3 regions of the Bombilactobacillus sp. ESL1202 genome follow, and region 3 is predicted to be linked to each of the others. Evidence: predicted binding sites of a transcription regulator. Region 3 holds the regulator's gene; each other region holds the start of a gene.
What was found. Region 3 encodes HrcA, which represses chaperone genes, less so after heat shock. Its sites were predicted from a motif close to TTAGCACTCNNNNNNNNNGAGTGCTAA; they were not measured.
Positions count from the first base shown of each region.

Region 1: the regulator HrcA is predicted to act here: its motif matches at 3,497-3,523, upstream of AC3B7A_RS07440 (ATP-dependent Clp protease ATP-binding subunit).
Region 2: the regulator HrcA is predicted to act here: its motif matches at 3,930-3,956, upstream of groES (co-chaperone GroES).

Region 1 is NZ_CM176590.1:1,659,843-1,670,598, forward strand. Features, by position in the region: gene AC3B7A_RS07435 (aldo/keto reductase) at 1-952, shown strand, start outside; gene AC3B7A_RS07440 (ATP-dependent Clp protease ATP-binding subunit) at 1,023-3,266, opposite strand; gene AC3B7A_RS07445 (hypothetical protein) at 3,633-3,818, shown strand; gene AC3B7A_RS07450 (phosphocarrier protein HPr) at 3,955-4,221, shown strand; gene ptsP (phosphoenolpyruvate--protein phosphotransferase) at 4,221-5,954, shown strand; gene AC3B7A_RS07460 (CopY/TcrY family copper transport repressor) at 6,193-6,615, shown strand; gene AC3B7A_RS07465 (copper-translocating P-type ATPase) at 6,605-8,647, shown strand; gene AC3B7A_RS07470 (hypothetical protein) at 8,622-9,047, opposite strand; gene AC3B7A_RS07475 (MBL fold metallo-hydrolase) at 9,076-9,813, shown strand; gene spxA (transcriptional regulator SpxA) at 9,959-10,360, shown strand; gene AC3B7A_RS07485 (adaptor protein MecA) at 10,433-10,756, shown strand, end outside.
Region 2 is NZ_CM176590.1:1,523,327-1,534,082, reverse strand. Features, by position in the region: gene mutS (DNA mismatch repair protein MutS) at 1-973, opposite strand, end outside; gene AC3B7A_RS06800 (TIGR00282 family metallophosphoesterase) at 994-1,779, opposite strand; gene groL (chaperonin GroEL) at 1,922-3,550, opposite strand; gene groES (co-chaperone GroES) at 3,610-3,894, opposite strand; gene AC3B7A_RS06785 (LTA synthase family protein) at 4,185-6,116, opposite strand; gene manA (mannose-6-phosphate isomerase, class I) at 6,192-7,166, opposite strand; gene AC3B7A_RS06775 (redox-sensing transcriptional repressor Rex) at 7,442-8,071, opposite strand; gene AC3B7A_RS06770 (alpha-mannosidase) at 8,212-10,756, opposite strand, start outside.
Region 3 is NZ_CM176590.1:167,838-178,593, forward strand. Features, by position in the region: gene AC3B7A_RS00865 (ISL3 family transposase) at 660-1,916, shown strand; gene dnaJ (molecular chaperone DnaJ) at 2,206-3,336, opposite strand; gene dnaK (molecular chaperone DnaK) at 3,515-5,359, opposite strand; gene grpE (nucleotide exchange factor GrpE) at 5,402-6,004, opposite strand; gene hrcA (heat-inducible transcriptional repressor HrcA) at 6,016-7,089, opposite strand; gene ribF (riboflavin biosynthesis protein RibF) at 7,182-8,129, opposite strand; gene truB (tRNA pseudouridine(55) synthase TruB) at 8,135-9,034, opposite strand; gene rbfA (30S ribosome-binding factor RbfA) at 9,245-9,592, opposite strand; gene infB (translation initiation factor IF-2) at 9,604-10,756, opposite strand, start outside.

The sequences.
Region 1 (10,756 bases), 490 kb from region 3:
CGCAATGAGTTTTGGACAAGCGGGTACAATGCATGATTGGACTTTAGATGCCAGTTCAACTGAACAAGTGGTGAAACATGCTCTAGATTTAGGAATTAATTTTTTTGATACGGCTAATAGTTATTCCAAAGGTACTAGTGAAGAATATTTAGGCCGAGCTTTAAAACATAATGTAGCGCGTGATCAAGTCGTGATTGCTTCTAAAGTTTATTTCAATCCTGGTCGCTTATCTAAAGTAGCGATTCAACGAGAAGTTGACGGAACTTTACAGCGCTTGGGAACTGATTATTTAGATTTATACATGATTCATCGCTTTGATTACCAAACGCCAATGGAAGAAACTATGGCAGCCTTAAATGAATTGGTTAAAGTCGGTAAAGTTCGAGCCTTAGGGGCTTCAGCCATGTATGGCTATCAATTTCATAATTTACAGTTGGTAGCACAGCAATATGGTTGGGCACAATTTCAAGCTATGGAAAACCATTATAATTTGTTATATCGTGAAGATGAACGTGAATTAATGCCGATTTGTCAGCAATATCAGGTGTCATTAATGCCGTATAGTCCATTAGCGGCTGGGCATTTAACCCGCCCTCAATGGCAAGGCTCCACGCTACGTGCCAAAACAGATCGCGTTGCTACTGGTAAATATGATCGTATGGAACAAGAAGATATCAAAATTGTGCACCGTGTACAGGAATTAGCAGCTAAATATCAAGTTTCTATGGCTCAAATTGCGATTGCTTGGCAATGGGCCAAGGGCGTCAGCGCACCAATTATTGGTGCCACTAAAGCCCAGCACTTTGATAGTGCCTTACAGGCTTTAAATATTAAGTTAACACCGGAAGATGTGCGCTACTTGGAAGAACCTTATGTTCCGCATCCGATTGTTGGTACCATTGCTCAAAATCCGCCTGAAGGCGTTGTTTTACTGGATGAAAAGAAAAAGTAAGCAAGGTTTGAACATTTATAAATGAACAACCAAAAAAAGACAGCCAAGTGGCTGTCTTTTTTTGGTTACGTTACTTATCTTGATCGTCTTTTTTCTTGGTTGAATCAGGAGTTTTTTTAGCTTTGGTTGCACTGTCTTTTTTATCTTCGCCAGTGTTATTTTCAATCTTAATATTGTCGTTTTCTAAAACTGCCTTGAGGTGCTTTTCTTTAGGATGATCGAGGTAATGATCAGCTACGCGATCTTCAATTTGTTCCTGAATGACCCGACGTAACGGCCGGGCACCTAATGCAGGATCATAACCTAAGTCGACGATCTTTTCTTTAGCAGGTTGAGTAACTTCAATATCGAGACCTTGATCGGCAATCATCCGATTAGTATCTTGAATCATTAAGTTAACAATCTTGAGCAAGCTTTCTTTGGATAACGGATCGAACTCAATAATTCCATCAAATCTGTTGAGAAATTCCGGTTTGAAGTAATTACCTAATTTATCCAAAACAGAATTGGTCGTGCCATTGGCCTCAGCACCAAAGCCGACACTAGCTTCACTTTCACCTTGACCAGCATTGGAGGTCATGATAATGATAGTATCTTTGAAACTAACTGTCCGTCCTTGTGAATCAGTTAAGCGTCCATCGTCTAAAATTTGTAAAAACATGTGCATTACATCGGGATGAGCTTTTTCAATTTCATCTAATAAGATTAAACTATAAGGATGACGCCGAACTTGTTCAGTCAATTGCCCAGCTTCTTCATAGCCAACGTACCCTGGAGGGGAACCGATTAATTTTGAGACACTGTGCTTTTCCATATACTCGGACATGTCAAACCGAATCATCGAATCTTCACTACCAAAGAGTTGTTTGGCTAATTGTTTAGCTAATTCAGTTTTACCAACTCCAGTAGGTCCAACAAAGAGGAACGAACCAATGGGACGGCCAGTTTTGTTAAAACCAACACGGTTACGGCGGATAGCACGACTAACTTGTTCGACTGCTTTATTTTGCCCAATAACATGAGCTTCTAATTCTGGAGTTAAATTGCGCAATTGTTCTTGTTCTTGAGCTTTTAATTCACCGACTGGAATGTTTGTTTTTTCTTCAACAATACTTTCAATGTCTTTTTCCGTAACTTCCGGTTCTTTTTCGCTATCGGTTTTATTATCACGAACAGCTTCTAATTTTTTGGTTTGATCGCGATAAAAAGCTGCTTTTTCATAGTCTTCTTGTTTGAGTGCATTTTGCTTATTAGCTTCAGCTTCATTAATCTTCTTTTCAATTTCTTTTGGATCAACTGGATTTAAAGTTAAATTCTTGCGTGAACCAGATTCATCCAACAAATCAATTGCTTTATCTGGTAGGAAACGATCTTGAATATAACGATCGGATAAAACTGCTGCGGCTTTAATAGCTTCTGGAGAATATTTAACGTGGTGATAAGCTTCGTATTTAGGCTCAATGCCTTTTAAGATTTTGAGTGTTTGCTCAACCGTGGGTTCATTGACTTCCACTGGTTGCAAACGTCTTGCTAAGGCCGAATCTTTTTCAATTTGACGATATTCATTAAAAGTTGTAGCGCCAACTAATTGGAGCTCTCCACGGGCTAGAGCAGGCTTTAAGACATTACCCGCGTCCATACCGCCTTCGGCATTACCCGCACCAACAATTTCGTGAATTTCATCAATGAATAAAATAATATTTTTATTATTTTGTAACTCTGTAATCAATTCTTGCATTCTTTGCTCAAATTGACCCCGGACACCAGTTCCTTGCACTAAAGAAACCACATCTAAACGAATCACGCGTTTGTCTTGTAGTTTCTCCGGAACCTCACCATCAACAATTTTTTGAGCTAAACCCTCAACCACAGCAGTTTTACCAACTCCTGCTTCACCAATCAAAACAGGATTATTTTTAGTCCGCCGATTTAAAATTTCAATTACGCGTTCAATTTCTTTGTCACGACCAATAACGGGATCGATTTTACCGGCTTTAGCTTGAGCGGTTAAATCGACACCAAATTGGGTCAAAATACTATTTGAATTATTATTATTACCGCCACCACGTTGACTTTGCGCTGACATTTGTTGTTGGCGACGCATTTCTTGTTGTGGGTCCATTGCCCCAAAAATTGAACTTAAGTCACCAAAACCAAATGGATCATTATTCATATTAGAATTACCTCCCATCGCTTGTTGCTCACGCAACTTTCGATAACAACTCTGGCATAAATTTACTTCCGCCCGTTGTCCATTAATACTAGTGTAGAGATGGATAGTTGCTTCATTTTTATGACAATTTTGGCAAAGCATGAATTACATTCCACCTTTCTTGAGAGAAATTTGTTTCAATTTCCAAAACGTTTAATCACTTCCGAACTAAATACTATAGTAGAAATAATTTTTAAGATAACTCTCGGATCAATAATAGATGAAAGTAACGGTTCATTTATTATTTGATGTCCTAATTTGGTCTCAACTGTAATCTGGAGTTATCCTCTTTGGTCATTGAGTACATTAATGGTACAAAGTGAATTATACATTTAGCACTCTCAACATGCAAGTGCTAAAATGAAGAAATTTAAGATTTTCTTCAAAAAAAGCTTGACTTTACATGTCAAACACAGTATATAAGGAATGATTTGTTTATTAAAGTAATTTGCATTGTGAGGCAAGAAAATGGATTTTGAACAACAATTGAACGATTTGGTTGATAAAAAAATAGATCGAATTGAAGTTGATAGTGAGCATTTTATGGAATTTAATCAGGCGTGGTTAAAAATTAACCAACACAATCAAATTGTTGGTACAGCCCATCGTGATGGCAAGATTACCTACCGCTTTTCTGAAAACGAAAATAGCTAGGTGTAAACGCCTTGGTTTTCTTATTTTTATCGGAAAAAACTTGCCTTGTTTTTTGAATAATGGTAATGTAGTTTTGATGTTAAGTTAACCCTTTTCATTCAAAATGAAAATTAGGCTTAAAGAGAGGTTATTAAATATGGAAAAGAAAGATTTTCACGTAATTGCAGAAACAGGAATTCATGCACGTCCTGCTACGATGCTAGTACAAGCTGCTAGCAAATTTAGTTCTGATATCAATTTAGAATATGATGGAAAAACTGTTAATTTGAAGTCAATTATGGGTGTTATGTCACTTGGTGTTGGTCAAGGTGCTGATGTTACAATCACAGCTGATGGCGATGATGCTAGTGAAGCCATTAATGCTATTTCAGAAACCATGACTAAAGAAGGACTTTCAGAATAATGACTAAAACTTTAAAGGGGATTGCTGCCAGTGATGGTTTTGCGCATGCACCAGCTTACTTATTAGTGCAACCTGATCTATCCTTTAAAAAACAAACGATTACTGACGCTCAAGCAGAAGTCGATCGTTTACAAGCAGCAATTAAAAAATCCGACGCTGAATTAACAACGATTCGCGATGTTGCTAAAGAATCTTTGGGTGAAGAAGAAGCTCAAGTTTTTGATGCTCATAAAATGATTTTAGCTGATCCTGAATTTACGGGCGCTGTTGCTCAACAAGTTCAAGCTGATAAAGTTAATGCCGAACAAGCTTTAAGTGATGTTGCTAATAAATTCATCGCGATGTTTGAAGCAATGACTGATAATAAGTATATGCAAGAACGTGCAGCTGATGTGCGTGACGTTTCTAAACGAATTATGAGTCATTTATTAGGGGTTGAATTACCTAACCCAGCATTAATTGATCATGAAGTTATTATTGTTGCTCATGACTTGACTCCTAGTGATACAGCTCAATTGAATAAGAAGTATGTCAAGGCTTTCATTACAGATATTGGCGGTCGGACAGCGCATTCAGCAATTATGGCGCGTTCATTGGAAATTCCTGCCATTGTTGGTACGGATACAATAACTAGTGAAGTTCAGGCCGGTGATGACTTGATTGTTGATGGCGTCCATGGTGATGCGGTCATTAATCCTACTGCAGATGATGTTAAACATTATCAAGATCTAGCTGAACAGTATGCCAATGAAAAGGCTGAATGGGCTAAATTAAAGAGTGCTAAAACAGTGACTGCTGATGGTAAGCACTTTGAAATTGCCGCTAATATTGGTACACCAAAGGATTTAGCGGGTGTTCAAGCTAATGGTGCTGAAGCCATTGGTTTATACCGGACTGAATTTTTGTATATGGATTCCGCTGAATTACCTTCTGAAGATGATCAGTTTGAAGCTTATAAAGAAGTCTTAGAAGGTATGGATGGTAAACCAGTTGTTGTGCGGACAATGGATATTGGTGGCGATAAACACCTACCATATTTGCCATTACCAGAAGAAATGAATCCATTCTTAGGCTATCGGGCAATTCGGATTAGTTTGGATCGGCAGGATATTTTCCGAACCCAATTACGGGCATTATTGCGGGCTTCATCATACGGCAAGTTGCGTATTATGTTCCCCATGATTGCTACACTTCAAGAATTCCGGCAAGCTAAAGGAATTTTAAAAGAGGAAATGGATAAATTAACTTCTGAAAAGATCCCATTTGACGCTAATTTAGAAGTTGGAATTATGATTGAAATTCCAGCCGCTGCTGTTTTAGCAGATCAATTTGCTAAAGAAGTTGATTTCTTCAGTATTGGTACGAACGATTTGATTCAATATACGATGGCTGCTGATCGTGGTAACGAACATGTTTCTTATCTCTATCAACCATATAATCCTTCCATTTTGCGCTTAATCAAACATGTAATTGATTCAGCTCATCAAGAAGGTAAATGGGTTGGTATGTGTGGCGAAGCAGCAGGAGATTCAGTGATGGTACCATTACTATTGGGTATGGGCTTAGATGAATACTCAATGAGTGCTACTTCAATTTTACGAGTTCGTTCGTTAATGAAGCATTTAGATACAACTGAATTAAAAGATTTAGTTGAACAAGCTTTGAATGTCTCCTTAAGTAACGCTGAAAATGAAAAATTAGTTAATGATTTTGTAGCTAATCATCGTAAGTAAAATTAACTTAAAAATTTAAAATTAATAAAAATGTGGTTGGAAGATTTTATATTCCAGTCACATTTTTTGTTTAGATTAATGTTAATTATTTGGCAGAGTGGAGATTGATTGTACAATGAGTGAAATATTTGTTTTTTGAGTAGGGATAGCCTAAACTACAATTGTGATTTTAGTAGTAAGATTTTAATATTGATTTGACACTGTTAAACATAAAAAATTAAAAGGAGATCATAACTGAATGGAAAATATTTCCAACGCTGAATGGGAGGTCATGCGAGTTTTGTGGACTTTAAATACTGCTTCGGCACCAGAGATAATTAATAATTTAAAGCAAACATCATGGCAACCCAATACAATCAAGACTTTATTGACACGTTTAGTTAAAAAACAAATTGTTCGAGTTGATAAATCACAGCGACCCCAAATTTATCATCCTTTAGTTAGTGAAAAGCAAATGATGGATCAAACCGTACAAGATTTATTTAGTCATCTTTGTGCCATGAAACAAGGCAGTACTTTGATTAATTTGATCCAAAAACTGGATTTAAGTCAAGCGGATATTGCCACATTACAGCAAATTTTAACTCAGAAACAATTAACTGCACCAACAACAATTGCTTGTAATTGTTTAAAGGGAGAGGGGTGTCAAAATGTCTCATGATAATTCAAAGCAGGATCATGGTCTGAAAATGGATCATAACATGGAAATGGATTCAGCAATGTCAAAGCATTCCATGCAAATGATGCCTAACGGAACAATGATGCATATGGGAAATTTGAAACATAAATTTTGGTATTCGCTCATTTTAGCGTTGCCAATTTTGTTCTGCTCATCAGCAATGGGAGTTTGGCTACCTTTTCAATTTCAATTTCCTGGTTCCAATTTGATGGTGATGATTTTTGCAACGATCTTATTCTTTTATGGTGGTTGGCCGTTTTTGACGGGAGCATTGAGTGAGCTCAAACAACACCGACCAGCAATGATGACTTTAATTTCTTTGGGAATTATTACTGCTTATGGATATAGTTTGTATGCCTTTGTCCTGAACAATTTTGTTGCCAATCAAGCGCCAGTGATGGACTTCTTTTGGGAATTGGCAACTTTGATTTTAATCATGCTCTTGGGACATTGGATTGAAATGAATTCAGTGATGAATGCGAGTGATTCAGTAGCAGATTTAGCTAAACTTTTACCCAAGCAGGTCACTGTCAAACAGCAACAGCACTGGCAAACGGTGGATATTAATCAAGTGCAAAAAGGTGATCAAGTATTAGTCAAAGCAGGGGCGTCAATTCCAGTCGATGGTCAAGTTATTACTGGTCATAGTCAAGTTAATGAATCTTTAGTGACTGGTGAAGCTCAGTTGATCAGTAAAAAAATTGGTGATCGAGTGATTGGTGGCTCACTGAATACGGATCAGACTTTGGTTATTAAGGTTACACAAACGGCTCAAAGTGGTTTTGTGGCCGGTGTCAGTCAGTTGGTTCAAACCGCCCAGCAGGCTAAATCGCGTTTGCAGACTTTAGCTGATCAGGTTTCCGGATGGTTATTTTATGCGGCACTAATTATTGGTTTATTAGCTTTTATTTTGTGGAGTATTTTAACTAATTTGCAAACGGGATTTTTACGCTTGGTAACCGTTTTAGTAATTGCTTGTCCGCATGCCTTAGGTCTAGCGATTCCATTAGTCAATGCTAAAAGTACAGCTTTGGGATCGCAAAATGGTTTGTTAATTCGGAACCGACAGGTCATTGATATTAGTCCTCAAATTGATTACGTAGTTGTAGATAAAACTGGAACTCTAACAGTTGGTAATTTTGAAGTGCAGGCCGTTAAGTCCTTGGATAAAAAAATTTCAGATGAAGAAATTTTACTGCTGATGGCTAGTTTGGAACAGCAGTCTAATCATCCTATAGCTAAGAGTATTGTTCAATTAGCCCAAAAAAAGAAGCTGTCATTTTTGACAGCTCATCAAGTTCAAACCTTGAGTGGTCGCGGAATTAAGGGCAAAATTAACAACCAAGAGTACCAATTGATTAACTTCAAAACATTACAAGAGCAACACTTGCCCCTTTCAGCAGTAACCCAAACGGGGACAACTAGTTATTTAGTGTCACAAAAACAAGTTCTAGGTTACGTCAGTGTCGGTGACCAGATTAAATCATCTGCATCAGCTTTGATTAAGCAACTAAAACAACAAGGCTTGAAACCTTTGATGTTAACTGGTGATAACAAACTGGTTGCGCAAGCAGTCGCTCAAAAATTAGGCATTACGGAATTTAAGTCTGATTTATTACCAAGGGATAAACGGGATATTATTAAGCAACTACAGGAGCAAGGTCATCAAGTCTTAATGGTTGGTGATGGCATCAATGATGCCCCTAGTTTAGCACAAGCTAATATTGGAGTAGCGATTGGTGCGGGAACCGATATTGCCATTGATGCTGCTGATGTTGTTTTGGTTAAGAGTGATCCCCTTGATATTGTTAAATTTTTGCAGTTAGCTAAAAATACGCATCGTAAAACCATTCAAAACTTATGGTGGGGTGCTGGTTATAATATTGTGGCACTACCCTTAGCCGCCGGCCTTTTAGCACCAATAGGATTAGTTTTAAGTCCCGCAGTGGGCGCAATTTTGATGTCACTATCAACGGTGATTGTGGCCATTAATGCTTCGCTGTTGAACTTTTAAGGTATTTAACAATTGAAGCATTAAGATGTTCAATATCGGTATTTAATAAAGTGGCAATAAATTTTAAAATTTGTGGGTCAGGTGTAATAATTAAAAATTGCAGCTGCTTCTTTTTTTGATATAAAATACTGTTAGTGGGCAATTTATGCACTTGATTGATTAATAAAGCGCCATTGTCCGGACTTAATTGTAATAAAGCTAGGTAAAAAGTGGTGGAAATTTTTAAATTAACTTGTAGTAAAATTGAATGCCAAGTATTCTCCTGGGGCTTGGTAGCCGCTAGTTTTTGAATGATTAAATAATCCTGGGGGTGTTGCACATTATGAGCAAGTGTACTATCCTTGTCCAAATGTGTTTCTAAAAAAGATTTTGTTCCAAATACTAATCTGATTTCTGACATATTAATTCTCCTAACGAGGTGTAAGTTAATGAAAGTAACAGTTTTAGGGTACTATGGCGGTTATCCTTACCGGCAGCAGGCAACGACTGGTTATTTACTACAAGACCAAGGATATAACTTACTCTTGGATTGTGGTAGCGGGGTCTTGAATGCATTACAAAATTATTTAGATCCTTTGCAATTAGATGCCGTTGTTTTAACACACTATCATCACGACCACATTGCGGATGTCGGTGTTTTACAATATTATTGGCAGCTACATGCGGGTCCTAAAAAACATGAAGTGTTACCAATTTATGGTAATACGCAAGATCCTCTTAATTTTGCCAGTTTGAGCTTTGGGTCATTTACACAAGCAAGGGCTTATTCACCCGAGCACCCTTTAGAACTGGGACCCTTTACGCTTAATTTTAAACAAACTATTCATCCAGTACCAACTTTTGCTACTAGAATTTTGGATTCGCAGCAAAAGATTTTGACTTTTACGGCGGACACGGCTTATTTTGCTGATTTAGTTTCTTTTGCTCAACAAGCAAATTTATTAATTACCGATACGAATTTTGGCGCTCACAAAACTGGACAAATTTGGCATATGACTTCAACACAATCGGGACAATTGGCACAAGCAGCACAGGTTAAAAGCTTGTTATTATCACATTTACCACAGACTTATCCTTTAGATTTGCTAGTTGATGAAGCACAACAAGCTGCTGGAAACATTCCGGTTGATCGTGCCCAAACAGGCTGGACGCAAGTAATTGAATAATTTTTTGCTGATTCCAACAAAAAATATTAATGTGTTGGATAATAATTGATTAGACAGGCATAAAACTAGACATTATATTTTATAATATCTATAATTTAATCTGTACTAAGCTAATTGTAATTTTATGTAAAAGGAGAAATTCTATATGGTAACCTTATACACGTCTCCAAGTTGTACATCTTGTCGAAAAGCTAAGAAGTGGTTTCAAGATAATAATATCCCTTATAAAGAGCGTAATATTTTTGCCCAACCACTTTCTAAAGATGAGATTAAGAAAATTCTTCAAATGACTGAAGATGGTACCGAAGAAATAATCTCCAAACGTTCAAAAGCTTATCAATCTTTAAAAATTAATTTAAATGATTTAACAGTTGATGAATTAATTAGTCTAATTGAGAAAACACCTGGTTTGTTACGTCGTCCAATTATGATGGATGAGAAAAGTTTACAAGTTGGTTATAATGAAGATGAAATTCGCCGCTTTTTGCCAAGATCCATTCGGGTAATGGAGTTGCGAGAGCTACAACGGGCACAAGCATTTAATTAAAATTCTTGAAATTAACCTTTTACTTTCTGGTGATGCCTGTTAGAATTAAGTAATAAGTGAGGTGGGTTAGCCGTGGAAGTGGAACATGTTAATGAAAACATGATTCGAGTAACTTTGGAAAGTCGTGACTTGGCAGAACGTGGAGTAACAGTTCTAGATTTACTCGGCAATCGCAAACAAATTGAGACCTTTTTTTATCATATTTTAGAAGAAGTTGATACATCTCATACTTTTGTGCAGGATCAGACAGTCACTTTTCAGGTTATTCCTAATCATAAGGGATTAGATCTTTTAATTACGAAAGTTCCTAACTCGCAACAAGGTGATAATGAAGTTGATCATGATCTGATGCATGCCTTGGACGTGGTTTCTGGACGATCAGAACCGAGTTTAGCC
Region 2 (10,756 bases), 630 kb from region 3:
GAAAAAAGTTATCTAACAGAATTTGAACAATATCTTGGCGTTTAGTTAAAGCTTTTCGTTCCAACAACGGTCTTTGTAACCATTGTTTTAACAAACGACTACCCATAGCCGTTTTAGTCGCATCTAATAACCAAGCCAAAGTCCCAGACTTTTCACCAGTTCTTAAAGAACGAAATAATTCCAAATTACTTTGAACATTATGATCCATTTGTAAATATTTACTAGTTTGATAAACTTGCGCAACTTGTAAATGAGCTAATGAACGTTTTTGCGTTTCAATTAAATAAGAAATTAAGTAAGTAATCGCTTGTTGTTGTAATTTCTGTTGCACTGGTTGAATGACAAAAGCCACTTCCGCATAAGACTGCTGGGGTTGTTCTAAAGAAACTAATAACCCAATTTTAGTTAATTTCTGTTGTTGTTCTTCGGTCAAGGAATCAGAAACAACCACTTCTTTACAGCGTAAATTTAGTAACTCGTTTTGTACCTGTAACCAATCAGTAAAAGTTGTAACCCGCACCTCACCTGTGGATAAATCGGTATAAGCAAAACCAAATTGATCTTCTTGATAAATAATTGCTGCCAAATAATTATTCTCACGACTTTGATTAGGTTTATCTTCCAAACTAGTTCCGGGTGTAACTAACTTGATGATCCCTCGTTTAACCATGCCTTGAGCTTCCTTGGGATCTTCCAACTGCTCACAAATGGCCACTTTATAGCCCTTATCCACCAAAACATCAATATAACTTTGAGCAGCATGGTGGGGAACGCCACACATCGGAATCGGATCCGCAGCATTTTTATTTCGGGCTGTTAAAGTTAATTCTAAAATTTGTGCCCCTTTAATTGCATCATCGTAAAACATCTCATAAAAATCACCAATTCGATAAAATAAAAAAGCATCTGGATAATCTTTTTTAATAGCCAAATATTGCTGCATCATTGGTGTATCTTTAGTTTTTTGTGGCATTTATAACTCCTTAGTTAATGTTAGTTATCAAAAGGACGATCGGGATTAATTTGCCCGACCTGAATATGATTTTTGGAGGCCAAATCAATAACGCAATAATTAATTTGTGGTCGCCCATGATCACTTAATTCATAGCGTGTTGGTCTTTGCGTCAAAAAACGTCTTAAGCTGCTATTAGCTTGTACACCAATAATCCCATCATAATCACCAGTCATCCCAACATCACTTAAAAAGGCGGTTCCCTGAGGTAATGTTCGGGCATCATTGGTTTGCACATGTGTATGTGTGCCCACCACCGCATCGACACGCCCATCAACGTAGTAAGCTAACGCTGCTTTTTCACTGGTTGTCTCTGCATGGAAATCAATAAAAACACGTGCCTTGCTCGGAACTTGCTTCAACAGATGATCAACTACTTGAAAAGGATCATCAATGGCATTCATTAAAGCCCGGCCTTGTAAATTAATAATCGCTAATTGCTCTTGATTAATTTGCTTAATTGTCATACCACGTCCTGGCACTTCTGCACCAGGATAATTAGCTGGGCGAATTAAGTTATCATTATTAGTCAATAACTCATTAACCTCTCGCTGATCAAAGGCATGATTTCCTAACGTAATCACATCTGCTCCCGCTTTAAGAATCGCTTTAAATTGTTGATCTTTAATGCCACGACCGTTAGCTGCATTTTCACCATTAACAATTGTCACTTGCGGACGAAAACGGGCTTTGATTTGTGGCAAATATTGTTCTAAAGCCTGCACACCTAAATTGCCCATGACGTCACCCACAAAAATAATTCGCATAATACTTCCCTTAATTTTATTTATATTTTTACTTAAATTTTATCATACCATTAAAAGCTAAACTAAAGCAGTACTACTTTATCGCAAAATAGCAAAAAAGCATTTCTTTCGAAATGCTTTCTTGCTATTAAATTAACTAAAATTACATCATACCGCCCATACCAGCATTTGGATCAGCTGGTGCTGGAGTAGCAGGTTCTGGTTTATCAGCAACAACGGCTTCAGTTGTTAAAATCAAAGCTGAAACACTAGCTGCATTTTGTAGAGCAGAACGTGTTACTTTAGTTGGGTCAATAATTCCGACTTCAATCATATTTTCCCATTTATCAGTATCGGCATTATAACCAATTTCTGTACCTTGGGACTTCATATGTTCAACAATCACGGAGCCTTCTTTACCAGCATTTTCCGCAATTTGACGAACCGGTGCTTCTAAAGCCCGCTTAACAATGTTAATTCCAGTTTTTACATCACCAGTTTCATTTTCAGCTAACTTGGCAACGGCCGGAATAACATCCATCAAAGCCGTACCACCACCAGCGACGTAGCCTTCTTCAACAGCAGCACGGGTAGCGTTCAAAGCATCTTCAATGCGATACTTACGTTCTTTTAATTCAGTTTCGGTAGCGGCACCGACTTTAATCACACCAACGCCACCAGCTAATTTAGCCAAACGTTCTTGTAATTTTTCTCGATCAAAATCAGAAGTTGTTTCACCAATTTGCTTCTTGATTAAGTCAACACGTTCATCAATCGCAGCTTTAGAACCAGAGCCTTGAACAATAGTTGTATTATCTTTGGTAACAGTTACACGACCAGCTTGACCTAATTGATCAATTGTGGTGTCTTTTAATTCTAAACCTAAGTCTTCAGTAATCACAGTACCGCCAGTTAAAATGGCAATATCTTCTAATTGTTCTTTGCGACGATCACCAAAGCCAGGAGCCTTAACAGCAACGACATTGAAAGTACCACGAACTTTATTCAAAACTAAAGTTGGTAAAGCTTCACCATCAACATCATCAGCAATAATCAACAAAGATTTACCTTGTTGCACAATTGATTGTAACAATGGCAAAATATCTTGGATATTAGAAATCTTCTTATCAGTAATTAAGATGTAAGGATTATCTAAATCAGCTTCCATCTTGTCATTATCAGTTACCATATATTGTGATAAGTAACCCCGGTCAAATTGCATACCTTCAACGACGTCAGAAGTTGTTTCAATTCCTTTTGACTCTTCAATTGTAATAACACCATCATGACCAACTTTTTCCATGGCATCAGCGATTAATTCACCGACTTTACTATTAGCAGAAGAAACAGCAGCAACTTGCGCAATTTGGTCGCGACCACTAACTTCGTGGGAAATTTTCCGTAATTCATCAACAGCAGTAGCCGTTGCTTTTTCAATTCCGGTTCGAATGCCAACTGGATTAGCACCAGCAGTTACGTTCTTCATACCTTCTTGAATAATTGCTTGGGCTAACACCGTCGCAGTTGTCGTACCATCACCGGCAATATCATTAGTTTTAGAAGCAACTTCGGAAACTAATTTGGCACCCATATTTTCAAAATGATCTTCTAATTCAATATCTTTAGCAATGGTTACACCATCATTAGTAATGTTAGGTGAACCATAAGATTGTTCCAAAACAACGTTGCGACCCTTAGGGCCGATTGTTGTTTTAACTGTATCAGCTAATTTATTAACACCGTTGAGCATTTTTGCCCGAGCGTCTTCTGAAAATTCAATTTCTTTTGTCATTTTTCAGCCACCTCAATTATTATTTAATCGTACTTTTTCAAAAATCTATTTATTTAAAATTAGTCAACAATTGCCATGACATCTTTTTCATGCATTACGAGATATTTTTGGCCTTCATACTTAACTTCTGAACCAGCATATTTATCAAAAAGAACACGATCGCCTTTTTTAACGCTAAGTTCAATTGTTTGACCGTCTGGGGTACGTTCACCGGCACCAACTGCAATAACTTCACCAACTTGTGGCTTTTCTTTTGCATTATTGGCTAGAACAATTCCACCAACTGTTTGTTCTTTTTCTTCATCAACTTGTACTAGAATCCGGTCACCTAATGGCTTTAACAAAGTAATCCCTCCAAATATAAACATTTTTAGCACTCTTAGCACTCATCTTCATATAGTGCTAATACAATTTCTATAATAACATGTTCTTTTGAAGATGCAAGTATTTATCATCAAAATCCCGTCAAAAACTTACGTTTTTACATTAGCATAACTATTACCGTATTGATATTATTCGGCTCACGAATAATATCAACTGGTTGCAAAGAAAAAAGCCTGAAAAAGTTATCCCGGAGAAAATCAGACTAATTACTGAAAACAACTTTTTAACAGACTTTTCCAAATTTATTTTGTTATCGCGTTACTTGAAACATTCCATACTTCTTAGCATAAGCTTTGCCATAGGTCATATCATATTCTAACAACCGATAATCTTTAAAGACTTGCGATTGATCCCATTTAGCATTTTTAGGTCCATGCACATTCTTAGCAGTTAAAGCATACGTATCAGTAGTGACCTTGGTAGTATTTTGTTGACCCGAACCAGAAATTTGTAAAGGTTTAGTCAACACTGGAACTTCCTGATACAGTTGTGTTAATAATTGATAAAATGGCGTTTGGGGATAATCTAATTGCTGTAATAAATGTAAGGACATATAATTTGGTGAAAAATAGTCATAATGATGAGTTTCTAAGGGAAAATTAGCGACCATCACAAAGGGTGTAGCATGCGAATATAACGTATTTTGATTAAACAGATCATCATAAATACCATCACCAGGATAATGATCACCATACATCACAATTAACGTTTTTTGCTTAGCATGCTGATAGTGCGCTACTAAGTTTTTAAAAGCTTGATCAGAATCATGTACTTCTTGCAAGTAAGCTTCTAATTTCTTAGTTTTGTCAGCGTCTCCGCCTACTTGATGCTTCAATTGATAATTACTCTGGGCACCAGACTGTGTTTGATACGGCATGTGATTTTGCATCGTTAACATCAAACTGAATTGTCGATCCGATTTTTGTTGTTGTGCATAAAAATTCGGATACGCTGAAGCATCTGTATCATATAGGCCATGTGGCGACTTTTTCAGTCCTTGTAACTTAGATTGATCTTGAAATTTGTGAATACCAATCGCCGGATAAGCTTGATTGCGTCGATACATGGTGCCTGCGTACGGATGATAAGCTTGGGAATGATAACCAGCCGTATTTAAATAATGCATCACACTCGGGAAATATTTTTTATTCGGTAAAATATCCTGATATGGCGTATTATTCAAAAAATAGTTTGAAAAACCAGTATTAGCTTCAAATTCAATATTAGCCGTCCCGCCACCAAAACCGGGTGAAACCATATAACCGCCAGCTTGCTTAGCAGTTGGCTGAGTAAGAATTTGCGAAATATAAGGCATCGGATTTTTATTGCCAACGATTGGATATTGCTTTTTAGTTCGTAAAGGATTAGTTAATGATTCATTTAAAATATAAATAATATTAACCTTACCTACCTTTTTGCCTTGATTAGCCTGAGCTAATCCATGTTGGTAACGTTGGGCAATTTTTTTCATCGTTGCTTGATTATAATTAGCCGGCTTAATCATCGGCGTTGATTGCAAATTAAAAACAAAGCCAATTAAAGTACCACGATTACGGTAGTTTGCTAATTGGGAACGATCAACATTCGTGATGTTATATTTAGCTAATTGTTTCGAAGCTAGCGAACGGGTATTACCAGCTTGAGCAAAAATCACTAATACAACAACCCCCACAACTAATGTCAATCCTCTAAAAAACCAAACCCAATGATGATTTTTAAAGCGTAACTTTTTAGTCTGACGATGAATTAAATAAGCAATTAAGAATAACAACACAATACTTACTATTAATAAACATAGTGATTGCCAGCTAACCATCTTGATTAAACCGCCAGCTTGATTAGCCATTCGCAAATCATTAGGCAACAGCGGTTCTGAGCGGGAAACAATCTTATTAAAGTCAACATAAAGGCCAATACTTAATAAGGCTATACTAACCGCCAATCCCCACCAATAATCCCCCAACAGGGCAATTATTAACGTCATAATTACTACCAAAATAAACCAATTAATTCTGGTAACTACGGGATTATTTTTAATTTCCCAAAACATTTCGTGATAACCATGAGTTAATTCTCCAGTTAAAGCTAATTGAAATGCAAAATAAAAAATATAAGCTAATAAACAAACTAGTAACAATTGCAATAAACGATAAATAAACCGCTTGATATTTAGATTGTGCACAGCAAATCCTCTTTCAAAATAAATTTATTACAATTTTAGATTGTAGCACAATTCAGTAAGCGATAATTATATCAATTAGTTATCAATTGCTTCAGAAGCAATTAAAGCTAGTTGCTGTCCTTCAATTTGCCAAGATTTAAATGTTGCCGGGACAATAAAATGATCGCCTAAATTTAATTGATATTTTTGATCAGCAATGACTAATTGTCCGTGACCTTTGATTACCGAATATAAAGTATAAGCCCCTAGTTGATGTTTTAAAGTCAATGGATCACTTTGAATATCTAACCCCCAAACTGCAAAATATGGTGAAACTGGTGGTTTGACATAAGTGGTCAGTGTACTATTACCAAAATGTTGCACTTGAGTATTCAGTTTAGGTGCCACAAATGGTACTGTAATCGTATCTTGGGCTTGTTTTAAATGTAATTGTCTTTTCTGACCGGTCGCTTGATCAATTCGATCATAATCATATAACCGATAAGTCGTATCACTACTTTGTTGTGTTTCTAAAGCTACAATCCCCTTATTTAAGGCGTGAACCGAACCACTAGGAACGTAAATAAAATCACCGGTTTTAACTGGTAACTTTTTCAATAAATGTTCCCAGTCACCAGTCTGCAACATTGTGGCTAATTCTTGTTTTGTTCGAGCATTATGACCATAAATCAAATAAGAATCAGGCTGAGCATTAATAATGTACCAACATTCGGTTTTGCCCAATTCACCTTCATGTTTTTGAGCATAATCATTATCAGGATGAACTTGAACAGATAAACTATCTTCCGCATCCAAAATTTTAGTTAATAACGGAAAAACTGGACTTTTAGAATTACCAAATAGTTCAGGCTGAGTTTGCCACACTGTGGCTAAATCTTGCTGTGCTAAAGATCCATTTAGCACTCGGGAAAGTCCATGGGGATGAGCCGAAATCGCCCAGCATTCACCAATTTTGCCATCAGGAATTTGATAACCAAATTCATCTTGTAAACGCCGACCACCCCAGATTTTTTTTTGAAAAGCTGGTTCTAAAAATAACGGTTCCATTATTATCCTCCTAATTAATAATCAATTTTTGCAATAATTAAAAAAGGCCGGGACAAAAGTCGCTTAACCGTTGACTACTAGCGATCTGAAATCTCAAGACTTACAAGATCTCAGAATACTAGCCCTCAACTGTTGACTTTTGAAACAAATTAATGAATTAATAGTCCGTTAATTCGCAACAGCCTATCTTCATTAACGTTATTGTCCCAGCCTCATTTAACATGATTATGCCAATTTTAGTTTATCAACACGGTTGCAAGTGTTATTAACTTTTGACTTTAACTGTAATTATCTAAAAAATAAATCAAAGTCTGTAATTCATTAGCTAAGTCCACATTATGAACCCGCACTGTTTTGGGTGTAGCTAACCGTAACGGTGTGAAATTCAAAATCCCTTTAACATTGGCAGCTACCAATTCACCAGTAACTTTTTGAGCACTAGCTACAGGAACTGTTAGAATGACCACATCAATTTGTTCCTTAGCCAATTGTTGTGCCAAAGAATCAACATTGTAAACCTGTACACCATTAACTACTTGATCAATTAATTCCGGATCTTTATCAAAAGCAGCCGCGATTTGAATATTATTGGTCTGGGAAAAATTATATTTTAACAGTGCACTGCCTAAATTCCCGACGCCAACTAAAGCCACCTTGGTCGTCTGACTTTGATTTAACAATTTTTTAAAAAATTCCAACATGGGTTCAATTTCGTAACCGTAGCCGCGTTTGCCTAACGAGCCAAAATACGAGAAATCCCGCCGAATCGTAGCACTGTCGACTTGAACGGCTTTGGCAAGTTCTGTTGAAGAAATTTTTTTAGTATTAGAATCATTTAAAAATTGAAAATAGCGATGATATAGTGGCAATCTCTTAATTGTCGCATTTGGTATTCTATATCTTGTCATAGTAAGTATATCCCCTTGTGAATAAAAGTAGTGGTTATAGCAAGTATCCACCTTTTGATATCACAATGTCAAGTAAATAAAATCACAAACTTTTTAAGGCTATTTAAAATTGATAGTCCAACCTTATCACAGCTAGCTTTTTAGATTTCAATGGTTTTAATTAAAGTCTGTATATCATACGGCTGTAATTCTAATTTTTGGTCTTCAATTGGTTGAATTTCTTCTAAAGCATTAACCGGTTGAAACCCTTGGTTTAATAATTCAGTTAAGTTTTGCTTGTGGCCTGATTGATTACTCAATCGCACCACTAGTGCTTGCTTAATAGTATAAGCTGGATAAAGGGCTGTCACAGCTACTGGTAAATCTAAAGTCAAAGCTGTTTTTGTCAATGGTAATTGCGGCAAGGTTTCTGCAAATTCAATATCCCACAATTTATTATCTAAACGATTAACAAATAAGTTCAATTTTTGTAATTGATAGCTAACATTGGGGGCTAACCAATTTTCAGCTGCAATGGCTAATTGATTTTCATCCAACTCACCTACAGGTAAAAAACCAAAATTAAACGTATTTTCACCTAATTCTTCGGCCAATGGTGTTGGTGTCATTTGATGACCAACACTAGTTGTATCCCCCGAAGCGCGGCCCGGGCGCCATAGTAGATTGGGTTTACCTAATTGACCTGTGGTTGCCATTAAAGTTACTGCAAAAGCTTGATCTAATAGTTCATATTCTTTCATGCCACCACTTAACAAAAACAATCCATGATTTGGTTCATACATACCGACTACTTTATCAAAGTTGTAAATGTTAACCGGTTTTTCAACAAATTCCTGCTGCCAATTTTTGGCAATTGGTAAATTCTTCGTTGTCCGAAAACCACCTTGAATTTGGGCCTGTAGTTCTTCACTATGAATGCCCGTTTTAATTTGTAAACGTAAACGATGATCCAAAATTTGGTTATCAACTTTTAATTGACCCGTTAAAACTGCTGAATTAGCAGCCAAAGACAATGTTAGCTCAAACTTAACCGGCTTTAATTTAGGATTTTGAACATTTCGTTGGGTTAGATCTGCTGGTAAATTCCAGGTTCCCGTTAAAATTAATTGTTGCAGATCACCAACTGTTTTAACTTGACAATGGCCAACTAACGGTAATTGAACTTCTGTTTCATCAGCCACTGGCGAATAATCATAGGTATCACCATCATTACCCGAATCTAAAATTGTTACTAAATCTGGATACTCATGGCCTAATGCCTTGGCGGTAAACTTGTTTCCTGTATAATCAACCGTCCAAGTTTGATTGTGAATTTGTGGGCGCGAGCTTTCTTGCCAAGTAGGCAAATCTTGCTTGGCATCTTCGGTATACGAGACCACCTGATAGCCAAGACCAGCATATTGCATTTTTAAACGAACCGTTAATTGATAATATCCCGGCTCATCTTTAAATTCAAACCCATTTTGCGTTTGTTGCATAATATGTTCGCGCTTAGGCACATATTTTTCTTTAACCAAAACGGCTTGGTATTCTTCAGCAAATTTTACTTGCTTAGTTTTTGCTAAAAATTCCACTTCTTGGTAACCAGTAAATGGTCGAGGTGAAGTATTAAACATTAGCAATTGATTAGGCTTTAATTGCAGGCGTTGCGCTAAGCGCTTTTTAAGATAATTTTCAATACCGGCAGCAATCTCAAAGCCTTCTTTAAAGCGATGCTGAACATCAACGGCTACATTGTCAGTAATACTGCCACCTAAAGTATCATGTGGCTGACACTTTAACAATTTGTGCCAAAGTTTCAAAACTAAACCATTGGAAACTGAAATTCCACAATTTTTGGCCAAAACCATTAACGGTTCGACTCGGCGTAAAATTTGTTGCTCTAAACTAAAATTATCACGTTTAATTTGCGAACGGACGGAACCAATGGTGCGATGAACCCTTGAATAAGTGGGATAACGTAATTCACCTTGATAAGTCGGTAATTTTTTGGGGGAGCGTAATTGTTGCATAAAATTAGGATAGCTACTAATAAAAATTTGGTGTTTACTATATTGATTTAATTGTTTAATTACCTGGGAAATATTTTTAACGATATTCATTTGATCAATTCCGGATGGAATTAAAACCGCCTGATTATCCCCATGACTAGCTTCAAAATCAATTCCTGGATCTAAGCGTTGTTTTACAAATTCCGCCAAATGTTGTTTCGAATTCAAGTCAATTTGACCAGTATAATAACCTAAAGGAAAATTAGCCGCAAAAACTTGATTATTACCTAAAGCTTGCCACTTAAAATAAACTGACTTGGTTTGACGCTTAAAATTAGTGCCCCGCCAACAAATAAAATCGTGAATTCCAACTTGATTCAATAACATCGGTAATTGGGCATTAAAACCAAAGGTATCAGGCAAATAACCAATCATCATTGCTTGTCCAAATTTCTGCCGACTATCATTAATTCCAATTACTAAATTACGAATAATGGATTCACTGTCCGGAATTAGTGCATCAGTTTGCGTATACCAAGGGCCAATAAATAATTGCTTACGCGCGACTAAAGCCTGGATCCGTTTTTGATCATCGGGATGTAAAGTTAAATATTCATCAACAATTGAAGTTTGACCATCTAAAGTAAAATTTGCTTCGGGATGTTGTTCTAATTCGGTTAAAACTTCACTGAAC
Region 3 (10,756 bases):
TTTTAGCGATTTTATAAAATCCAATGGTTAATGCAAATATTAAAAGTAAGTTTTCATCATTGCGAAAGAATACTAGGAAGCTATTAGCTTTTTGATATTCACTACTGATGTAGTATTTTTACTAGCTTTGATTTATAATCAATTGCAAAAATCCAGAAATTAATTTTTGTAAGATTTAAAAAGTTCAATACATAGTAACTGGCGATGATTAACAGTTTAACAGATACTGTTTTAATAATATCCTTTTTCGATACCAATAATCAATATTACTTTTAAATCGTTTTTACTTTTGTCATGATTATTACTTTTGATTTTAGTGTATTCTCAAGCTTTTAACACATGCTAAATAAGCTTCTTTGATAATTAATTTTTTGAACTAGTCTAGTATTGAGATCTTTCTGGTACACTCCAAAAAGATCCTTAACTTGAAAATGAACCAGTTTCTAAAACCATCACTCGAACTCGGCCGTTTAATGCATTTGATCTTACGGTTCCCCCTCTAATGAGTCGTTGCTGTAAATGATAACAGCAACTATCCGCAACAGCGTTTAAGTCCTTTTTAAGAGTTTTCAGTCAACAGTTTTTGACGACTAAATTGTAACATAGGGAGGCAATGTTACAATTTAGTCGTCTAAACCTATTGAAAGAAGGAAAAAACAATGCCCTTAGATAATTATTCTACCAGTTTAATTCTTGGAATTAAAGATCAAAACATTAATTTTGAATCTGTTAAGCGTCAATTTATTAATGGTAAGAGTGCTTTGGTGTTTCATGCTACTTTATCTTATCCTCTAAAACGTTGTCCTAATTGTGGTTTTACTGGAAACATAGTTAAGTATGGAACTATAAAAGTTCGTATTTTACTACCAGACAATCACTGTCAATTATCATATCTAGTTCTAAAGAAACAACGATTTTTATGTCGACAATGTCATTCCACAACAGTCGCGCAAACTGATATTGTCAAACCACATTGTCATATTGCCCTAAATGTTTATCGTTGTGTAACCCTGGCTGCACGCAAAAATCAGTCACTCAAAGATATTGCCCAAAGATATAGTGTTTCAGCCACCACTGTGCAAAATGTCTTAAACCAAAACTATCAGCGATTGTTAGGCTATCCAACTTATCGTTTACCTAAACATCTTTTGTTTGATGAATTTAAAGCTTTAAAGAATTATAGTTTTATCTTGATGGATGCCAAAAGTCACCGTTTATTAGATACCTTACCCACCAGATTAACTAAAGATCTGAAACACTATTTTGAACGGTTTTCTTTAGAAAATCGGCAACAAGTGCAGACCATTGTCGTTGATTTGAATGCTGCCTATATTAATTTTATTCCCAAACTATTCCCGAACGCAGAAATCATCCTTGATCGTTTTCATCTAGTACAAATGGCTAATCGGTCACTGAACTCCATTCGTAAACGGGTAATGGAAGGCTGTGTCCACAGGAGTCGTGACTATTGGATCTTAAAAGGTTATTGGCGGCTGTTTTTAACTAATTTTGAAAATTTGGAAGCTAAAAAAATGAATTATCAAACCAAAGTTGGTTATTATGACACGCAAGTCAATTTATTGCATATTGGTTTAGCCTTAGACTGTCAGTTTCAAGCTGCTTATGAAGTTTACCAACAGCTATTAACCGCTGTGAAAACGCGAAATGCTCATCTTTTGAAAACTATTTTGAATGACTATCGACCTCTGCATAATGAGATGGACCAAACAATTAAATCATTGCGTAAGCATTTAACAGCAGTTCTCAATAGTTGTCGCTATGAGTACAATAATGGTGCTATCGAAGGTCTGAATAGTAAGATCAAGAAAATCAAACGAACTAGTTATGGTTTTCGCAATTGGGATAATTTCCGCTTACGCATTAAACTGGAATGTTTACCCACTTTACAGATTTAACGATAACAATTAAATAATTTTTAAAAGCCCAACAGCTTGGGTACCTTTAAGATACCCAAAAATAGCTTAGAATTAAAAAATGACGACTGAAAAGTAAACAAAAAAAACTAACTAGACCAATTACTAATCTAGTTAGCTAAAAAATTAATTATCAACACTGCTTTACATAGAACCGAAATTAATCATCAACACTCAATATTATAGAATCTTAATAATCTAATTAGCTAAAAATTAATTATCAATACAGCTTTGCATATCACTATATTTACTATTCCAACCTTTTTGTCTATTATTTAAATTTATCTTTCATATTGTCGCGCATGCGTTCGAAAAAACTGCGATCCTGTTCTTTAACTTTAGCACCACCTAGTTGTGCAAAAGTTTGTAGCGCTTCTTTTTGCTTTTCATTCAAATGCTTCGGTGTAACAATTTCCACTTTTACTTGTTGGTCACCAACACCGCCGTTTAATCGTGGAGCACCTTGACCTTTTAATTTAAAGACTGTTCCGGATTGAGTTCCCGCAGGAATGCGCAATTCAACTTGCCCCCGAACAGTTTTCACTTTAATTTCATCACCCAAAGCCGCTTGTGGAAATGAAATTGCTTCATGTGAATAAATTGTCGCATCTTGACGTTGAAATTGTTTACTTGGTTCAACTTCAAAAGTAACAAACAAATCACCATATGGTCCCTGGTTAGAACCGGCAGCACCTTGACCATCTAAACGCATCCGCTGTAAATTATCAATCCCAGCTGGAATATCAATTTCAACTGCATGACTACGCGTGATTTTTCCGCGACCATGACAAGTAGGACATTTCTCCTCAACTTCTTGTCCTGTTCCGCCACAAACATCGCAAACTTGTTGACTTTGCATCATTCCTAATGGCGTTCGTTGATTGACAGTAATCCGTCCGCTTCCGTGACACTTATGACAAGTTTTAGGACTGGTACCAGGCTTAGCACCCGTTCCTTGACAAGTTGAACATTGTTCACTGCGATTATAGTGAATTGTCTTTTTGCCGCCAAAAATTGCTTCTTCAAATTTAATTTTTAAGCGATATTCTAAATCTGATCCCTTACGTGGAGCAGTAGGATCTGCTTGCCGCCGACCACCCCCAAAAAAGGAATCAAAAATATCTCCGAAATCACCGAAGCCATTGGTATCAAAACCACTAAAACCTTGTCCGTTACCAAAACCACCTGCTTGCTGATCAGTGGAACCGTATTGATCAAACTGCGCTTTACGTTGTGGATCCTTCAGAATTTCATAAGCTTCATTAACATCTTTAAACTTTTTTTCCGCATCTGGTGCTTTATTTAAGTCAGGATGATATTTTTTAGATAATTTTCGGTAGGCTTTTTTAATTTCATCTTCCGAAGCGTTGCGGTCGACACCTAAAGTTTCATAAGGATCCATTTCTCACCCTAGCCTTTCTTTCAATCCTAAAATTAAGCTGACTTTAATTGGTACCATAAATTGGGATAATGCTCAAATTTTCCGCAATTTAATTTACAGATAACTCAGACAAATGACGAAAGTTAAACTTCAACCTTCGTCATTTCTCCCTATGGTTAAAACCAATTATTAATTTAAATTATTTATCGTCCTTATCTGGATCAACTTCTTTAAAGTCACCATCAACAGTACCATTATCGTCTTGAGATTGGCCCTTGTCACTATTATTACCACTAGCTTGTTGTGCATCTTGTGCTTGTTGATACAATTTAACTGATAAGTCTTGAACAATTTTATTCAAATCATCTTTTTTAGCTTTCATTTCTTCCAGGTCATTATCTGATTGGGCTTTCTTCAAAGCTTCCTTAGCATCATTGGCTTTCTTAATTTCATCTTCAGAAACTTTACCTTCAAGATCTTTTAAAGTCTTATCAGTTGTAAAAATTAATTGATCTACTTCATTACGCAAGTCGGCTTCTTCTTTACGTTTCTTATCAGATGCTTCATTTTCTTGAGCTTCTTTTTTCATCCGCTCAATTTCTTCATCAGATAAGCCCGAAGAACTCTTAATAGTAATCTTTTGTGATTTACCAGTTCCTAAATCTTTAGCTGAAACATTAACAATCCCATTTTTATCAATATCAAACTTAACTTCAATTTGTGGAACCCCTCTTGGTGCTGCTGGAATATCAGTTAATTGGAAGCGACCTAAAGTTTTATTATCAGCTGCCATGGAACGTTCACCTTGTAAAACATGAATATCAACAGCTGGTTGATTATCAGCAGCCGTTGAGAAAACTTGTGACTTGCTGGTTGGAATAGTAGTGTTCCGGTCAATTAGCTTAGTTGAGACACCACCCATGGTTTCAATTCCTAGAGATAATGGTGTTACATCTAATAAAACCACGTCTTTCACATCACCAGTAATGACGCCACCTTGAATAGCAGCACCTAAAGCTACAGCTTCATCAGGGTTAATTGAATGATCCGGTTCTTTGCCAGTCCATTGTTTAACGGCTTCTTGAACGGCTGGAATTCGCGTTGAACCACCATTTAAAATGACCTTATCAACTTCTGAGCTACTTAAACCAGCATCTTTTAAAGCATTTTGAACTGGAATTTTAGTCCGATCAACTAAATCAGCTGTTAGTTCATTAAATTTAGCTCGTGATAATGTTGTTTGTAAATGTAAGGGACCAGCAGGGCCAGCAGAAATAAATGGTAAGCTGATTTCAGTCTCAGTGACACCAGATAAATCTTTTTTCGCTTTTTCAGCAGCATCTTTCAAACGTTGTAAAGCCATTTTATCTTGTGACAAGTCAATCTGGTTTGTGGCTTTAAAATCAGCAATTAACCAATTCATAATGGCATTATCAAAGTCATCGCCACCTAAATGAGTATCACCATTAGTTGACAAAACCTGGAACACACCGTCACCTAACTCCAAGATTGAAACATCAAAAGTTCCGCCCCCTAAATCATAGACTAAAACTTTTTCATCAGCATCACTTTTATCCAAACCATAAGCAAGAGCAGAAGCTGTTGGTTCATTAATAATTCGTTTAACATCCAATCCAGCAATCTTACCAGCATCTTTAGTTGCTTGCCGTTGTGAATCATTGAAATATGCTGGTACAGTAATAACTGCTTCTGTAACTTCTTCTCCCAAATATTTTTCAGCAAAGTTTTTAATATACTGCAAAATCATCGCTGAAATCTCTTGTGGAGTATAGTCCTTACCTTCAACGTTAACCTTATAACCAGCTTCACCAATATGACGTTTAATTGAAGAAATAGTATTCGGGTTAGTAATAGCTTGCCGTTTAGCAACTTCACCAACTTGAGTTTCACCATCTTTAAAAGCTACTACAGATGGTGTTGTCCGACCACCTTCTGGATTAGCAATAATTTTGGGATCGCCACCTTCTAAAACAGCAACAGCTGAATTCGTGGTTCCTAAATCAATTCCAATAATTTTTGACATAAAATTAAACCTTCCCTTATTTTACTTGTTTTGTTCTTTTAATTATTGTGCAACAACAACCATACTTGGTCGTAAAACTCGATCCTTTAATTGATATCCAGCTTGTAAAACTTGAACTACCGTTTCACTAGGATGATCATCATCAGCTGGTACTGTTTGCACCGCTTGGTGAATCGTTGGATCAAATTTTTCATGCAATGCTTTAATTTCCGTAATATCATTTTCTGCTAAAGCTTGTTTAAGATGTTTTAACACCATGTTCACACCTTGTAACAAACTATCATTAGCTGAATCATTAGTACTAGATTGTAAAGCACGTTCCAAATTGTCAATTGATGGTAAAATTGCCATCGCTAACTTTTGACCATCATATTTAATCAAATTAGCTTGATCTTGCTGATTATGCTTTTTAATATTTTGAATTTCTGCTTGCGCCCGTAATTCTCGATCTTGGCTAGCTTTTAATTCTTTTTCTAAATCTTGATTTTTATCTAATAACTTATCAACTACACTATCAGAATCCTCAGCGGTAGCCGGCTTTGTTTTTCTATCCTCAACCGTAGCAGTTTTATCAGTCACTTTCGAATGATCTGACTGCTTTTTTTCTGAAGGAAATTCTTGTGGATCCATTTTTGAATCAGTCATAAGCCTACCTCCTAGCCTGAATTACCATTTAATTCTTGAAAATAGTCAATCAATCGCTTAGCCAACTCATAACGTAAAGAAGCAATTAAGCCAATCACTTGTGAATAAGGCATGTTAGTTGGTCCCAATAACGCAATTAAACCGTCACCGTGACTGCCAACACTATATTTAGCGGTAATTAAACTATAGTTATTTAAAATTTGTGGTGCTAATTCAGCTCCTAAATGAACTCTAATGCCTTGATTGTCAGACTCATTATTAAAATTATGATCTAGGCCTAAAAGCTTTGTCAAATCATCGTCGTTTTCAAATAGGGAATAAAGAGTTTTTAAATTATCACTATTACGAGCATCGACGTAATTAAATAAATTTGACTTACCATCAACAAAGAAGTGATCAGCAGCCACTTTTGCTAAAATATCATCAAAAATAGTCAAGAAACCGTTTGGTGTCTGCAAATATTGAGCAACCAATTTAGGAAAATCCGTCTTTAAACGTTGTGAAACGTCACTTAAAGTCTGCCCCACTAATTGATCATTAATAATTCGCACTACTGCTTCCAAACGATCTGCTGACAAAGTGGAATCCAAGCGATAAACCTGATTATAAACCGAACCATCGCTCGTAACCATAATTGCCATCACTTGGTTATTACCTAGTGCCACCACCCGGAAACCTGTTAAAACTGTATTATCACTTTCTGGTCCTAAAGCAATTGCGGTGTAACTAGTCAAGGTTGACAAAATTTTCGCAGATTGAGCTACAATTTCATCAATTTCATTAAATTGCTGTTTAGCAAAATCAGAGTGAATAATCTCTGACGTTTGTTCAGAAACATCAATCGGTTCTAACAAATGATCTAAATAATAACGATATCCACTAGCCGATGGAACCCGACCAGAAGACAGATGAATTTTTTCAATTAGACCAACACTTTCCAAATTAGCCATATCATTACGAATAGTCGCCGAACTAACATGAATAGGCAAACGCTCCATTAAAGCTTTAGAGCCGATTGGCTGACCTGTTTCAATGTATTGCTGAACAATTGCTTTTAAAATTGCAGCTTGACGATCAGTTATCAAACTAAATCACCTCGCTCTTAGCACTCTATATACATTAGTGCTAACAATGTTAAATATAGCAAGCTATTAGCACTATGTCAAGTTAGTTGCTATTATTTTCTGAAATAATTTTGCGTGGCTTGCTGATCTTTTACCAATTGTCCAATTAAATCCTGACCACCAGCAAATTTGACTTCTGGACGTAAATACTTTAACCATTCGATTCGTAAATCTTGATCGTAAAGATTAGCATCAAAGTCTAAAATATTAGCTTCAATGGTTAATGGATTATCACCACGCTTAAAAGTAATATTACGCCCAATCGAAGTCATTGCTGGCCACCATGTTTGACCGACTAAAACGCGAGTAACATAAACACCAATGCTAGGAACAAATTGGTTCGGTGTCAATGCCAAATTAGCCGTGGGAAAACCTAGTTTTCGTCCCATTTGATAACCATGAACTACTAAACCATGATTTTGGTAATTATATCCTAATAACAAATTCGCTTTTTGAATTTGATCATGACTTAAATATTGTCGAATGTTAGTTGAAGAAATTTTCTCCTTGGCAAAATTTAAGGATGGGATTTCCACAACTTCAAATCTTTGCGCTACTAATTTTCGTAAATACGTCATTGTCGCTATTTTTTTAGGACCAAAAGTCCAATCAAAGCCCGCAACAAGCGTTGAAATATTTAATTTTAATAAAAAGTCTTCAACAAATTGCTCAGGTGCCAAATGCGCTAAAATTGGATTAAATTCAACCACATAGACCACATCGACTTGTAATTGTTCAAGTAGCTCTAACTTACGTTCAAAGGGTGTTAAATACTGATAGCCACCATTAGTTAATAATTGTGGTTGATAAACTTCCACCGGATGACGATCAAAGGTTAAAACTGCTGCTAATTCTTGCTTAGTATGAGCTAAACGAACCGCGGTTTTAATTAAATTCTGATGACCTAAATGAACACCATCAAAAAAACCTGCTGCAATTACTTGCCGATCAGGCATTTTTAAATCAGTTATAAAAGGATACTTTAATACTTGAACTTTCACTATTTTCACCTATCATTTTTTAAAAGCATTAACTGAGGAACATAGCGCTGATTAATTTGCTGATAGACGGCTTTAACAATTCCTTGCCAAGTTAACAGCACTTTTAGATCTGTTAAATCTAACTTCAAGCTGCCACCATTTTTAACTATTAGCCACTGCTGTTCAGTCAATTCTATCACTGGCAATTCATCTTTAAATGCTGTTACTATTGGTAAACAAAAGTCTAGTTGCTGCTGAGCTATTTGCGCTGCCACCTGTTCTAAAGTGTATGTTTGTTCAATTGAAAAGCCTCCACCAAAAGTTCGCGTTAAACGACTCATATGTGCCGGCAAGTTGAAATATTGACCTAATTGCACCGCCAATGTACGAATATAAGTCCCTTTAGTGCAACGAACCTGGAAGTCAAATGTTTGTTGACTTTGATCTGCAATAAAACTAGAAGTTCCCAATAATGTAAATTGCTTAATCGTTACCTGTCTAATAGGCCGCTGAACTTCTTGGTTGGCACGTGCATATTCGTATAATCGCTTACCGTTGACTTTGACTGCTGAATACATCGGTGGTTGTTGATTGATAGTGCCAGTTAAACTTTGCATTCCTAATTTAATTTGTTGATCTGTAATCGGTTCTAAAATCTTTTTTTGAGCAATCATTTCACCACTGGCATCTTCTGTCGTCGTAGCAGTCCCTAAAGTCACTTGCCCTTGATAAATCTTATCAGAATTTAAAAGCCAGTTAACTAATTTAGTGGCTTGACCGACACAAATTACTAAGACCCCATCAACATCAGGATCTAAGGTACCTGTATGACCAATTTTTCGCTCATGAAGTAACCGGCGCAATTGATAAACACAATCCGCACTAGTTATACCACGAGGTTTATATAAGGGGATAATACCATTCATTTGATAGCCTCATTATCTAATCTAATATTCAGTATAGCATTGCACCATAAGACAAAAAAGAGACTGGGACAATAAGGGTAATGATCGTATTCTATTTAGAATTAGACGAACATTAATTCATTATTGCGTTCCAAAAGTTAGTAGTTGGTTACCACAACTTTTGTTCCAGCCTCTAATTTAATTTAAAAAATTTGATTCCTGTCGAGCTTATTAGTCAGATTCATGTAAATGACGTAATAATTGATCAATGTGTTCTCCGTAGCGAATCGAATCATCTTGCTTAAAAATTAAATCGGGAGTTTTATAAATTGATAAACGATGTCCTAGTTCTCCGCGAATCAATCCTTTAGCTTTATTTAAACCAGCTAAGGCTTTTTCAGACGCACTAGCTGTATCAGACAAGATACTAAAGTAAATTGTTGCTTGTTGTAAATCACCAGTAACTTCCACTCCAGTAATTGTTATCCCATCAACACGCGGATCACGAACTCGTTTTAACAAAATATCATTCACTTCTCGTTGAATTTCTTGTTCAACTCGACCAACACGATATTTCATTGTACTTCCTCCTATTTAACAGGCACTTCTTGCATAATATAAGCTTCGATTTGATCGTCAACTTTAATATCGTTATAGCCTTCAATCATTAAACCACATTCAAAGCCTTGCTTAACTTCTTTAGCATCATCTTTGAAACGTTTCAAAGATGCCAATTTGCCTTCATAAATAACAATACCGTTTCGGATCAAACGAACACCACTGTCTTTTTGAATCAAACCTGTATCAACTATACAGCCTGCAATGGTTCCCAATTTTGAAACTTTATAAGTCTCACGAACGGTTAAGTTACCAGTTACTTTTTCTTCGTAAACTGGTTCTAACATTCCCTTCATAGCAGATTCAATTTCATCAATTGCATTGTAGATCACATTATGCAAACGAATATCAACATTTTCGCTATCAGCTTGTGATTTAGCTTGAACCGTTGGACGGACATTAAAACCAATAATAATTGCATTACTTGCCGAGGCTAAAGTAACATCACTTTCATTAATTGCGCCAACAGCAGCGTGAATAATATTAACCCGGACACCTTCAACTTCAATTTTTTCTAAGCTATTGCGTAAAGCTTCAACTGAACCTTGAACATCACCCTTGATTACGACATCAACCTTTTTCATGTCATTTTGTTTCATAGTATCAAACAAATTATCTAGGGTAACGGCGTTCGTCCGTTTACGTTCTTCAATTTGTGCCCGCTTAGCCCGTTCTTCACCAGCCGCACGCGCCGTCTTTTCATCTGCAAAAACTACAAACTTATCAGCAGATTGAGGAACTTCATTTAAACCAGTAATCATCACTGGTTGTGAAGGTAAGGCTTCATCAATTTGGCGACCCCGATCATCTGTCATGACCCGTACACGACCAAAAGTATTCCCAACAACAATTGGATCGCCTTTGTGCAAGGTCCCTTGTTGAACTAACAAACTCGCTACTGGACCACGTCCCTTATCCAAACGTGCTTCAATTACAGTTCCAACTGCCTTTTGTTCAGGATTAGCTTTTAATTCCAAAACGTCAGCTTCTAATAAAATCATCTGTAACAAATCATCAATCCCAGTACCTTGTTTAGCAGAGATATTGGCAAAAATTGTATCGCCACCGTAATCCTCCGGAATTAAACCATAATTCATTAATTCTTCGGTAACATGCTGGGGATTA